2 regions of the Bacillus sp. CGMCC 1.60114 genome follow, and region 2 is predicted to be linked to the other one. Evidence: predicted binding sites of a transcription regulator. Region 2 holds the regulator's gene; the other holds the start of a gene.

Region 1 (3,197 bases), on a different contig from region 2:
TAAAATAGCCACATTCCTTTTGCTGCATCCATCGCTGATCCGCCGCCAAGAGCAATAATCACGTCCGGCTTGAAACTTCTCATCATTTCTGCACCTTTAAATACAGTTTCATCTGACGGATCTGGTTCTACTTCAAAGAATACTTCCACCTTTACATCATTCATATGTTGACGTAAATAATACGTTACTGTATCAACATATCCCAGCTTCACCATTCCAGGATCTGTCACAATAAACGCTCGTGAAATATTCGGCATTTTCGCTAAATATTGCGTTGCATGTTTTTCAAAATAAATTTTTGGTGGCAGCTTGAACCACTGCATATTCTTTTTTCTGTTTGCAAGTCTTTTTATATTCAGTAAATGTGTTGCCGTTACGTTTTGAGAAACAGAGTTCTTTCCGTATGATCCGCATCCAAGTGTAAGTGATGGAATGAAAGCATTATATACATCACCAATTCCGCCGTGTGCTGACGGAGCATTTACAATAAGACGACATGCTTTCATACGTAAACCAAACTGTTTTTGTACTTCTGTATTTGTAGAGTGAATGACTGCAGAATGCCCTAACCCGCCAAGCTCTAACATATTTTCACAATGCTGTAATCCTTCTTCTAATGAATTTGCTTTTATACAAGCTAATACCGGACTTAATTTTTCACGCGATAACGGATAATCTGCACCGACTCCTTTAATTTCAGCTACAAGCATCTTTGTGTCTTCAGGTACTGTAATTCCAACTAAAGCTGCAATATAATGAGCGGATTTCCCTACGATATCGCTATTTACTGCACATGTATTTTCATTAATAACAAGTTTCTCTAATTTTTTTCGTTCTTCTGCTGTTACAAAGTAACAATTGTTCGCTGTCATTTCTTGTTTCACATCATTATAGATTTCTTTATCTACAATAATTGCTTGTTCAGAAGCACAAATCATACCGTTATCAAATGTTTTCGATAAGATTACATCATTTACAGCTCGCTTCACATGTGCTGATTTTTCTATATAACAAGGAACGTTACCTGGTCCTACCCCTAAAGCTGGTTTACCAGTTGAATACGCTGATTTCACCATTCCTGCGCCTCCTGTTGCTAGAACAAGTGCTACTCCTTCATGATTCATAAGTTGCTTTGTCGCTTCAACAGAAGGTCTTTCAATCCATTGAATGCAATTCTCTGGTGCTCCTGCTTTTACTGCAGCATCACGCACTGTTTTAGCAGCTGCGATAGAACATTGCTGCGCTGAAGGATGGAATGCAAAAATAATTGGGTTTCTCGTTTTCATCGCAATGATTGCTTTAAACATCGTTGTTGAAGTTGGGTTTGTTACTGGCGTTACCCCAGCAACCACCCCAACCGGCTCTGCAATTTCTATAACTTCCTCATGTGGATCCTCACGAATAATCCCCACTGTTTTATCGTTTTTTATACTATGCCAAATGTATTCAGTTGCGAAAATATTTTTGATACATTTGTCTTCATACACACCGCGACCCGTTTCTTCAACAGCCATTTTTGCTAATGGCATATGTTGATCCACACCCGCAAGTGCCATTTCATGTACAATGTTGTCAATTTGTTCCTGTGTAAATCCTTCCAATGCTTGTAAAGCTTTTTGACCATTCTTTACTAACGCCTCAATCATCTCTGTTACTTCTTGCATTTCATTTACAACTTTCTCTTTGACTGCCATGTAATTTCCTCCTATTCTGCTCTTGGACATAATATGTCCATCAGGGTCTCAAACTGTCCCTATTAGCTAAAAAAATAGAACTACCTTTTCTACATGAATCTCATTGTTTGTGAAACATTTCACATAAATATGTGTAAAGTATCTTGTTTCATGTTCTTACTATACACGAGATATTTTTATTTGTGTGTGTCTAATTTGTGAAAAGTTTCACAAATTAGAAGCATAAGAAACAAGCACTACTTCATTCAGTAGTGCTTGTTCGATTATGATAATGCTCGTGCTAAATCTTCAATTAAATCTTCTCCGTCTTCAATTCCAACTGAAATACGAATTAATGTATCTGTAATTCCTAGTTCTACACGGCGCTCTACTGGAATAGAAGCATGTGTCATTTGAGAAGGAATTGAAATTAGGCTTTCTACTGCACCTAGACTTTCAGCAAGTGTAAAGTATTGTACTTTCTCAAGAACAGCGTTTAATGTTTCTTTACTATCTACATCAAACGAAATAATTGCACCAAAGCCATTTGCTTGCTCTGCTGCTAATTCATGATTATGGTGAATGCTAAGTCCTGGATAGTACACTTTGTTTACTTTCGGATGATTTTGTAAAAACTCAGCAATTGCACGAGCATTTGCTTCATGCTCTTCCATACGTACTCCTAACGTTTTTAAACCACGTAGTAATAAAAAGCTATCTTGCGGTCCTAAAATACCACCTGTTGAGTTTTGTACGAAATGAAGCTCTTCTGCTAACTCCGCACTATTTACAGCTACTACTCCAGCAACAACATCACTATGACCACCTAAATATTTGGTTGCACTATGAAGTACAATATCTGCACCAAGAGAGATTGGTGTTTGCCAATATGGTGTCATAAATGTATTATCAACAATTGTTAATAAGCCTTGTTCTTTAGCGAGCGCTGCAATTTGTTTAATATCTGTAATTTTTAAAAGTGGATTCGTCGGCGTTTCCACATAAATTGCTTTTGTATTTGGAAGAATTGCTTCTCTTACTACTTCTAAGTTTGTTGTGTCAACAAATGTATGTTCAATTCCAAAACGATTTAATACTTTTGACATTACACGGTATGTTCCACCGTATACATCATCTGTTAAAACAACATGATCTCCTTTAGAGAAAAGCATCATCACTGCTGTAATTGCTGCCATACCTGATCCAAATGCGAATCCTGCATGACCATTTTCAAGAACAGCAATTGTTTCTTCAAGAGCTGCACGAGTTGGATTTCCCGTACGTGAATATTCGTACCCTTTATGATTTCCTACACCTTCTTGTTTGTACGTACTCGTTTGATAAATCGGTACTGTCACAGCTCCAGTTGAAGGTTCTCCGATATGAATACCATGAATTAATTTCGTTTTTTTTCTCATTTTTATTCCCACCCTTTGTATATATTCTTACTCAAATAGCGTTCACTACTATCTGGAAAAATTGTTACAATATTTGTGCCTGGCCTTGCTTTCTCTGCCTCTAATA
Region 2 (3,197 bases):
GCTCGTTTTGTTGTGGAAGCACGGGCAATATTTTTTTGAATGAAGTCTTGTAGCTTTGTGACTTCTTCTTGCTGTTTCTCATACCGCTTTATCTCTTGTTCGTATAGTGATGCTTTAAGTTCTAAATACTTACTGTAGTTTCCCGTGTATTTACGACTTTGTTTATTAGAGATTTCATACACCTGTGTTACGAGTTTATCTAGAAAGTATCGATCGTGTGAAACGATTAAAATAGCGCCAGGATAGCCTTGTAAATATTGTTCTAGCCATGTTAATGTATCGATATCTAAATGGTTTGTTGGCTCATCCAAAATAAGCAAATCTGGTTTTGTTAACAATAATTTTCCAAGAGCTAAACGAGTTTTTTGTCCACCGCTTAATGTCGAGATTGTAGTTCCGTGTGTTTCAGACGGAAAGCCGAGTCCGCTTAAAACAGAGCGAATGTCCGCTTCGTATTGGTAGCCGCCTTTATTTTTATAATCTAATTGCAGGCGATCATACTCTGCTAACAATCTTTCATGTACAGTGACATTTGTGAAATTTTCTTCTTTTCCCATTTCTTGTTCTAGCCTTCGGAGTTCTTTCTCCATGCGTTGCAAGTCGAGAAATACCGTTAGCATTTCATCCCAAATGGTTAATGACGTCTCAAGACCAGTGTGCTGTGCTAAGTAACCGATAGATACATCTTTCGGTTTAATAATTTCTCCGCTGTCATGGGACAGTTCTCCCGCAATAATCTTTAATAATGTAGACTTTCCAGCGCCGTTACGGCCGACAAGTGCAATACGATCACGCGTCTGTACCTCTAACTTAATGTTTGAAAGAATCATTTCAGCGGCGTATAACTTGGAAAGGTTATTTACTTGTAGTAGAATCAATGTTTTCACCTCAAATAATTTCTTAACTTTGCCATGATTATATTTCTCAATCATACTAAAAATAGTGTATAGTTGAACATAATAGAGAAGTTCTCTCTCTATTATACAAGGAAAACTTTCAATGCTAAACTTCCGTACATGTTTCAATCACTTGAACAGATAGGAAGAGAGGAGGGGGTTGCATGGAGCAGCCTAAAATTCCGCAGGCGACTGCCAAAAGATTGCCTCTATACTATCGATTTATCCAAAACTTATCATTATCTGGTAAGCAACGCGTATCATCTGCAGAATTAAGTGAAGCGGTGAAAGTGGATTCTGCGACAATTCGAAGAGATTTTTCATACTTTGGGGCATTAGGGAAAAAGGGATACGGCTATAACGTAAATTATTTATTGTCGTTTTTTCGCGAAACACTTGACCAAGATGATGTAACGCGTGTAGCTCTAATAGGGGTAGGTAATTTAGGGACAGCTTTCTTACATTACAATTTTACGAAAAATAATAATACAAAAATTGAGATGGCATTTGACGTTGATGAAGAGAAAGTTGGAAAAGAAATCGGAGGAATTCCAGTATATCATCTGGATGAATTAGAAGAGAAATTATCAGATGATATAAAAGTGGCAATATTAACAGTACCTGCTTCTGTTGCACAAGCTGTAGCAGATCGCTTATCGCATACTGGTATACAAGGTGTTTTAAACTTTACACCTGCTAGGTTAAATATAGTAGAACATATTCGAATTCATCATATTGATTTAGCGGTAGAATTACAAACGCTTGTGTACTTTTTAAAAAATTATCCAAAATAAAAACGCAGGAATTCCCTGCGTTTTTATTATTTCTTCATATTACCTTTTTTCGATTTAGAAAAAAGAAGGCGAAGTGCCAAATTAAAATCAACGGTTGCCATTATAGCAAGCAATAGTGTATAAAAGTTCCAAATTGTATCTTCAACACTTGTAATTGCTAAGTATGTAAAAATACACCCGAGAAGAAAGTACAAAGTTGCCATAACAAATGGTGAATTTCGCATGTTTAAAATCCTCCGATAAATCCTTGCAATTTTTCAGCTTTTTCTAGATAGGGATGAAGTACAAATGTAATTAACATAACATTTGTATTCATCATAACATGAGCCATAATGGGTACAATAATTCGTTTCGTTTTAACGTATAAAAATGAAAAAACAAGCCCCATGGAAATATACACTAATAAATGTGTAGGGTCAAAATGAATTAAAGCAAATATAAGAGAACTCACGATTGCTGCGATAAAGAAGTTATATCGTTTATATAGTGTTCCAAATAGAATCTTTCTAAATACAATTTCCTCAAGAATAGGAGCAAATATAGACGAAACAATTATAAATAATGGAGCAGCTTTTATGATTTCGATAATGTTTTGTGTATTTTCAGATTCAGCTTCAACTTTAAAAATTTGTGTTTCGATGGTGCCAGCAATTACTTGGGCGAATAAAGCAAGAAAAACTCCTAAAATGATCCAACCTATTGTAGCAGAAATGCTTGTTTTTTCTCGCTCCCATTTTTCCGATTGTGTATCATTGCGTAATAACAGTAGGATGATAATAAGAGCAACGAAGAAGCTGATTATTCCCCAATGTGCAGTTGCTAATTGAACCTTTTCTTGAAAGCTCCTGTTTCCATTGTTGTATATTCCGCTTTTTAAAAGGATCCATCCTCCAATTACCCCTGATAATTGCATTAAAATATATGTAATAACAACCCACCAGTATTGTCTCTTCAATTTCATAACTCCTTTTTAAATTTTTTGTAATGAAAAAGGAAAATGCTCTACCCATAGAGAAAACAACTTATGGCATCTTTCTTATTGTAACATAGGAGAAGAAGGAAAAACGATGATGAATCTTCTATCAGTACTGATTTTCCGTGAAGGTAAGAATTATTATGTTATTCATCCGGTAAAGTATATAAGCTTATAGAAAAAAGGAAAAGAATGTAGAATAGTTTTCCGAAAAATTACGTTTTTTCACTTGCAAAAGAAAATAAGATTCTTTATTATAATAAGTGTGTTAGCACTCGGAGTGTTCGAGTGCTAATAAACATAAAATTTACATAGTCAATGAGGAGGTTATTGTTCATGCTAAAGCCATTAGGTGATCGCGTTGTAATTGAGCTTGTTCAAGCAGAAGAAAAAACAGCAAGTGGTATCGTATTACCAGACACTGCAAAAGAAAAACCACAAGAAGGTAAAGTAGTAGCAGTTGGTACTGGTCGAGTGCTTGAAAATGGTGAGCGTGTTGCTTTAGAGTTAGCTGCAGGCGATCGTATTATCTTC

Evidence for each region. Region 2 encodes Rex, which represses fermentation and respiration genes when NADH is low (regulators of the CRP and FNR family bind a similar motif). Its sites were predicted from a motif close to TTGTGAAATATTTCACAA; they were not measured.
Region 1: the regulator Rex is predicted to act here: its motif matches at 1,802-1,819, upstream of adhE (bifunctional acetaldehyde-CoA/alcohol dehydrogenase).

What each region holds. Positions count from the first base shown of each region.
Region 1 is NZ_JBHTHG010000007.1:185,249-188,445, forward strand. It holds gene adhE (bifunctional acetaldehyde-CoA/alcohol dehydrogenase) at 1-1,694, opposite strand, end outside; gene ACFQZ1_RS04120 (bifunctional cystathionine gamma-lyase/homocysteine desulfhydrase) at 1,958-3,091, opposite strand; gene ACFQZ1_RS04125 (O-acetylserine dependent cystathionine beta-synthase) at 3,094-3,197, opposite strand, start outside.
Region 2 is NZ_JBHTHG010000062.1:4,476-7,672, forward strand. It holds gene ACFQZ1_RS10940 (ABC transporter ATP-binding protein) at 1-878, opposite strand, end outside; gene ACFQZ1_RS10945 (redox-sensing transcriptional repressor Rex) at 1,061-1,690, shown strand; gene ACFQZ1_RS10950 (YdiK family protein) at 1,717-1,914, opposite strand; gene ACFQZ1_RS10955 (CPBP family intramembrane glutamic endopeptidase) at 1,917-2,645, opposite strand; gene groES (co-chaperone GroES) at 3,000-3,197, shown strand, end outside.